DNA from 2 places in the Rubrivivax gelatinosus IL144 genome. Region 2 is predicted to be linked to the other one. Evidence: predicted binding sites of a transcription regulator. Region 2 holds the regulator's gene; the other holds the start of a gene.
What was found. Region 2 encodes LexA, which represses DNA repair genes until DNA is damaged. Its sites were predicted from a motif close to ACTGTATNNNNATACAGT; they were not measured.

Region 1: a site for LexA is predicted at 2,188-2,205, ahead of RGE_RS06435 (error-prone DNA polymerase). Genes of this name have one in related genera too.

Annotation. Positions count from the first base shown of each region.
Region 1 is NC_017075.1:1,349,994-1,353,395, reverse strand. Features, by position in the region: gene RGE_RS06435 (error-prone DNA polymerase) at 1-2,177, opposite strand, end outside; gene RGE_RS06430 (hypothetical protein) at 2,296-3,165, shown strand; gene RGE_RS06425 (DUF2721 domain-containing protein) at 3,284-3,402, shown strand, end outside.
Region 2 is NC_017075.1:2,523,704-2,527,105, forward strand. Features, by position in the region: gene RGE_RS11670 (hypothetical protein) at 1-377, opposite strand, end outside; gene RGE_RS11675 (helix-hairpin-helix domain-containing protein) at 612-989, opposite strand; gene lexA (transcriptional repressor LexA) at 995-1,690, opposite strand; gene RGE_RS11685 (asparaginase) at 1,759-2,703, shown strand; gene RGE_RS11690 (organic hydroperoxide resistance protein) at 2,711-3,145, opposite strand; gene RGE_RS11695 (MarR family winged helix-turn-helix transcriptional regulator) at 3,183-3,402, opposite strand, start outside.

The sequences.
Region 1 (3,402 bases), 1.2 Mb from region 2:
ATGCGTTCGGCGAACTCGGCCGTGTAGCCCTTGGCGACCATGCGTCCGACGAGGCGCTCGTAGAACGGCCCCAGCCCGCCCTTGCGCTTCCAGGCCGCCATCGCGCGGCGCAGCCGGTCGGCCTCGCCGGGCGTGAAGTCGGCGGCCAGGATCGCCAGCTGCATCACCTGCTCCTGGAAGATCGGCACGCCCAGCGTGCGCTCCAGCGCCTGCCTGACCTCGGCGCTGGGGTAGTCGACCGGCTCCTCGCCGCAACGCCGCTTCAGGTAGGGATGCACCATGCCGCCCTGGATCGGCCCCGGACGCACGATCGCGACCTCGATGACGAGGTCGTAGAAACGCTGGGGCTTCAGCCGCGGCAGCATGCTCATCTGCGCCCGGCTCTCGACCTGGAAGACGCCGATGCTGTCGCCGGCCGAGAGCATGTCGTAGACCGTCTTCTCGTCCTGCGGGATCTGGTGCAGCGCCAGCGGCGCGCCGCGTTTGGCGCCGACGAAGTCCAGCGCGCGCCGGATCGCGCTCAGCATGCCCAGCGCCAGCAGGTCGACCTTCATCAGCCCGAGCGCGTCGAGGTCGTCCTTGTCCCACTGCACGACGCTGCGCCCTTCCATCGCCGCGTTCTCCACCGGCACCAGCTGCGACAGCTCGTCGCGCGCGATGACGAAGCCGCCGGGGTGCTGGCTCAGGTGGCGCGGGAAACCGATCAGCTGCTCGGTCAGCTCGACCCACAGCCGGCACAGCGGCGCCGCCGGGTCCAGGCCCTGCTCGCGCAAGCGTTCGGGGTCGATGCGGCGGCCGTCGAACCACTGCTGGCCGCGTGCGACCGACTCGATGCGGTCCAGGTCCAGCCCGAGCGCACGGCCGACGTCGCGCAGCGCCGAACGTGGCCGGTAGCTGATGACGACCGCGGTCAGCGCGGCGCGGTGGCGGCCGTACTTGCGGTAGACGTACTGGATGACCTCCTCGCGGCGCTGGTGCTCGAAGTCGATGTCGATGTCCGGCGGCTCGTTGCGCTCCTCGCTGATGAAACGCTCGAACAGCAGCGTCGACTTCGACGGGTCGACCGCGGTGACCTCCAGGCAGTAGCAGACCGCCGAGTTGGCGGCGCTGCCGCGGCCCTGGCAGAGGATGTCCTGGTCACGCGCCCAGTGAACGATGTCGGCGACGGTGAGGAAATAAGGCTCGTAGCCCAGGCGCGCGATCAGCGCCAGCTCGTGCTCGATCTGCGCGCGCACCGCGTCGGGCACGCCGGCCGCGAAACGCCGGCGCGCGCCCGATTCGGTCAGCTCGCGCAGCCAGGAGGTCGGCGTGTGGCCCTCGGGCACGATCTCGCGCGGGTACTCGTACTTCAGCTCGGCCAGCGTGAAGCTGCAGCGCTCGGCGATGGCCAGCGTCGCCGCCAGCCACTCGGGCCGGTACAGCGCCGCCAGCCGCGCACGCGGACGCAGATGGGCCTCGGCATTGGGCTCCAGCTCGAAGCCGCATTCGGCCACCGGGCGTTTGAGCCGGGTGGCCGTCAGCACGTCGAGCAGCGGCTTGCGCGAGCGGGTGTGCATCAGCACGCCGCCGGCGGCGACCACCGGCAGCCCGGCCTGGGTCGCGACACGCGTGACGGTGTCGGCGAGATCGGCATCGTCGGCGTGGTGCAGCAGCTCCAGCGCGACGCCGGCGCGTTCCGGGCCGAACCAGGTCTTGAGCCAGGACGCGTGCGCGAACACCGTCTCCAGCGGCTGCTCGGCATCGGGCAGCAGCAGCGCGATGCAGCCCGGCAGCCCGGCGAGAAAAGGCGCGGTCGGCACGCCGCCTTCGAGGTCGCTGCGCCAGGCCAGGTACTCGCCCTTGGCCGCCCGCCGGCGCGCGACGGTGATCCAGTGCGCCAGGTTGCCGTAGCCGCGGCGCGTCTGCGCCAGCAGCACGAGGCGCGGTTCGTCGGCGTCGGGCTGATCGGGCGGCGGCGCCAGCCGCATCTCGGCGCCGACGATCAGCTTCAGCCCCAGGCGCTCGGCCTCGCCATGCGCGCGCACGACGCCGGCCAGCGAGCCTTCGTCGGTGATGGCGAGTGCCGCGTAGCCCAGCTCGTGCGCACGCGCCACCAGCTCCTCCGGGTGCGAGGCCCCGACGAGGAAGCTGAAGTTGCTGCGGCAGTGCAGCTCGGCGTAGGGCGGGAGGGCGGACACGGCGCGAAAAACTGTTTATTCATACAGTATCACGAGTCCTTCCTTCTCCCGAAGGAAGCAGGCCGCAGGAGCCCCGCCCCGATCGGCAGAATCGAACGGCCTCCCTTGAAGGAACCCGATGCTGCGTCCCCTTCTGCTTTGTCTTGCGCTGTCCGCCGGCCCGGTTTGGGCAGCCACCGACATCGTAGAGCTGGACTACCGGCCGCAACCGAACCGCGATCAGGTGCTGGAGTCCGTGGTCGAAGTCCGGACCACCGTGCGGGTGCTGGAGGACAGGGGCATCATGGCCAAGGCCCAGGCGCAAGCCGTCGTCTTCCCATTCACGACGACCTTGCAGCAGCGCCAGACGCTCCACGCGACGACCGGCGCCCCGGCCGCCGACGGCAGCTACGGCATGACGCTGGAGGTCGTGGCGCAAGGCTCGGCGCTGAAGCTGCCCGACGGCCGCGAGCAGGCCCTGCCGGTCAAGGTGCCGCTGCAGGGCTTGAAGGTCCGCGGGACGCTGACCGCCGACGGCCACATCGTGCCGGCGTCGGTCGAGACCGAGGTCGAGAACGCGACGCCGCAGCAGCGCGAGATGCTGCAACAGTTGATGACCGCCATGATGCAGCAGATCCCGTCGTGGGAACCCGTGCAACTGCGCCGTGGCGAGACGGTGCCGCAGCACCTGAAGATGACGATGCCGGTCCCGGGCATGAAGCCCCTGGACATGCAGATGACGGCCCACCAGCGCCTGCTCGACGTCCACGACGGGGTCGCGGAGATCGACATGGTCTACACGCTGTCGCTCCAGGGGGACGACGCAGTCGCCTTGCAAGCCGGTGGCAGCGGCCACGGGACGCTGAACTACGACGTGGCGACGCAGACGATGATGAGCAGCGTGTCGGAAGCGACGATCACCTTCGTCACCGACACGCACGACGGCAAGCTTCAGATCGAGACGGCCACCCGCCAGCAGCAGACGATGCGTCCGGCGCAGAAGCGCTGACGGCCGGCGCCGGCAGCGGCCAGAATCGCGCGCTGAGCCGTTCGAGGCTCGACGTTCCGGCAGCCGAAGCCCAGCGCTCGACGGCCGGCTTCCCCGCAACACGAGCGCCCGATCGACCATGATCGACCCCTCCTCCGCCCTCGGCGACGTGCCGCGTGCGATCCAGCTCGCGCTGGCGCCGGTGTTCCTGCTGACCGGCATCGCCGGCATGCTCAACGTGATGGCCTCGCGGCTGGC
Region 2 (3,402 bases):
CGACCGCGCTTCGGAAAATGGCCGTTGAGGCGGGCGAGGCGGCGTTCGGCCTCGGACTGACTGCGGTGCAGCGCGACGACGCGGTAGAGGTCGGCGCGCAGATGCCAGAGTTCGCGCAGCGTGCGCGCCTGCTGGATGCGTTCGGACAGCTGGTGGACGTCGGAGCCTTGCAGATCCAGCAACGAGTCGACGAACTCCTGGCGTGCGACCGGCAGCTGGCTCAGCGGCGGCGCCGCGTCCAGCGCCGCCGGGGCGGTGAGCCAGAAGACGAAACGGTCCCAGGCCGCGGTCGGCGCGGTGCGCAGCGACGGCGGCGGCACCGGCGCGCGACCGAAGCCGACGCTGTCGGCGGGTCGGGATGCGCTGCGGGGCAACATGCTGGAACTGGTCATGAACGTGATATCGGCCACGAATGGCACGGCTTAAGTGCATTGTGGTCAGCCGGGCAACGCGTTAAGGCCCGAACAAGGGCCACGAAGCCGGTCAGTTCATTCGCCGTTCATCAGCCGGGCAGGAGTGAACCAGCCGGCTGCCGACGACAGCCGAGGCGATCTTTCGAGAGGGAGAAGTGGCGTGGCGGCAGCGTGGCCGCCCGCGTCAACGGCCGGTGCTCAGACCGCGCCGTAGACCGCCTTGCGTTCGGCGGTGTAGGTCCACCAGGGGCGCGGCTCGGCACCGCGCATGAAGTCGACGGCGGCCATGAAGGTGTCGAGCACGCAAGGATCCTGGCGCTTGCCGGTGGCTTCGCAGAGCGCGCGGTACAGCGCCAGCGCGTCGCGCTCGGCCAGTTCACGCGGGTGCAGGATGCCGAGCTGGCGCAGGTCACCGGCGATCGACGGACCGATGTTGGGCAGTTGCTCGAGCAGTTCGCATTCGTCGGCCGTGCGAGCCTTCAGCGGCCGCGGTGCCTTGGGCGCCCGTGGCGGGCGCGCCGGCCCCGGCCGCGGCGGCGCCGAGGGCAGCGTGCGACGGGCGTAGGGCGCGGCCATCACGCTCACATCAGCATCGTGTTGCGGATCAGGCCGACCGCGATGCCCTCGAGCTCGAAACCCTGGTCGCTGCCTTCCAGCGGCACGACGATGGTCTGGAAATCGGGGTTCTCGGGGATCAGCTCGATCGCGGCCTTGGTGCGGCGGAAGCGCTTGACGGTGACGTCGTCGCCCAGGCGCGCGACGACGATCTGGCCGTTCTTGGCCTCGTGCGCCTTCTGCACCGCGAGCAGGTCGCCGTCCATGATGCCGGCGTCACGCATGCTCATGCCGCGCACCTTGAGCAGGTAGTCGGGCTTGCGCTGGAACAGCGAGGCCTCGACGACGTAGCTCTGGTCGATGTGTTCCTGCGCCAGGATCGGGCTGCCGGCGGCGACTCGGCCCACGAGCGGCAGCGTCAGCTGCGCCAGGCTGGGCAGCGGCAGGCTGAACTGCTTGCCGTGCTGCGACATGCGCGCCTCGGCCAGCGCACGCAGTGTGTCAGACTTCAGCCGGATGCCGCGCGAGGTGTTGCCGACGAGTTCGATGACGCCTTTGCGTGCGAGGGCTTGCAGGTGCTCCTCGGCCGCGTTGGCCGAACGGAAGCCCAGCTCGGCGGCGATCTCGGCCCGGGTGGGCGGGGCGCCGGTGCGCTCGATCGCGCTTTGCACGAGGTCGAGGATCTGCTGCTGTCGCGGCGTGAGCTTGGGGCTGTCGTCCATCGCGTGATCCGGTCTTTGAGACTGGAGATTCATCCAGATCACTGTATTTTCATCCAGAGGACCACGGAATGCAAAGCGAATCGCGTGTCGTCGCGCTGGTCGCCACCGGCGGCACGATCGCCGGCACGGCGGCGCGCGGCGACGATCTCGTCGGCTACGACGCCGGCGCGCTGTCGGCCGAACAGCTCACCGCCGCCGTGCCGGCGCTGGCCGGCGAGGCGCTGGAGACCTGGACGCTGGCGCGGCTGGACAGCTGCGACCTGGGCCACGCGACCTGGGCGCTGCTGCTCCGCGAGCTGCAGTCGCGGCTGGCGCGGCCCGAGTTCGCCGGCATCGTCGTCACGCATGGCACCGACACGCTGGAGGAGACCGCCTGGTTCCTGCACCGCACGCTGGCCGCGCCCAAGCCGGTGGTGCTGACCGCGGCGATGCGCCCGGCGAGCGCGCCGTCGCCCGACGGCCCGCAGAACCTGCTCGACGCCGTGCGTTTGGCGCGCGAGCCCGGCGCCCGCGGCGTGCTGGTCGCTTTCGGCGGCAAGGTCTACGCAGGGAGCGAGCTGCGCAAGCTGCACGGCTGGCAGCTCGACGCCTTCTCGGCGGGTGACGCCGGAGCCGTGGCGCTCGTCGAAGACGGTGCTTTCCGCCGGCTGCGCGACTGGCCGGCGCCTGAGTTGCATCCCGCACCGGTCGGCGAGGTGCCGCCCGGCCGATGGCCGCGCGTCGAGATCGTCACCAGCCATGCCGGTGCCAGCGGGCGCATCGTCGATGCGCTGGTGGCCGACGGTGTGCAAGGCCTGGTGATCGCCGGCACCGGCAACGGCACGGTGCACACGGCGCTGCGTGAAGCGGCGGCGCGGGCGCTGGCGGCCGGGGTGGCCGTCGTGCGCGCCTCGCGCTGCCTGGCAGGCGGCGTCGTCGGCACGACCGACGGCGCCTTGCCGCACTACGGCGCGGCGACACCGGCGCAGGCGCGCATTGAGCTGATGCTGGACCTGCTGGCGCGCCGCGCCTGAGCCGCCGTCAGGCGACCGACAGCGCGACGTCGACGTTGCCGCGCGTCGCGTTGGAGTACGGGCAGACCTCGTGCGCCTCGGCGACCAGCGCCTCGGCTTCGCTCTTGTCGAAGCCCGGCAGCGACACCGTCAGCGCGACGGCGATGCCGAACGCACCCGGCTTGCCGGCGTGCGGGCCGATCGAGACTTCGGCGTTGATCGAGGCGTCCGCGGGAATCGCCTTCTTGTGGCGGGCACCGACGGCCTTCAGCGCGCCGATGAAGCAGGCGGCGTAACCCGCGGCGAAGAGCTGCTCCGGGTTGGTGCCGGCGCCGTCGTCGCCGCCCAGCGCCTTGGGCGTCGACAGCTGGATGTCCAGGCGGCCGTCGTCGGACTTGGCGGTGCCGGTGCGGCCGCCGGTGGCGGTGCCGCGGGCGGTGTAGAGCGCTTTTTCGATGGCCATGGAAAGTCTCCTTGGGGTTACGTCGTGAAGGGCGGCCTCAGGCCGCGCGGGGAAGGGATTCGTTGATGCGCCGGCGCAGGGCCTGCACACGCTCGACGAGCACCGCCAGTTCGGCGGCGTCGCAGTCGACACCGGCAAGCAGCCGGCCTTGCAGTTCGACCGCCTGGGCTTGCAGCGCGCGGCCGGCTTCGGTGGGCTCGACGTGCACGCGGCGCTGGTCGGTTTCGTCGCGCTCGCGGCGCACGAGCCCGGCGCGT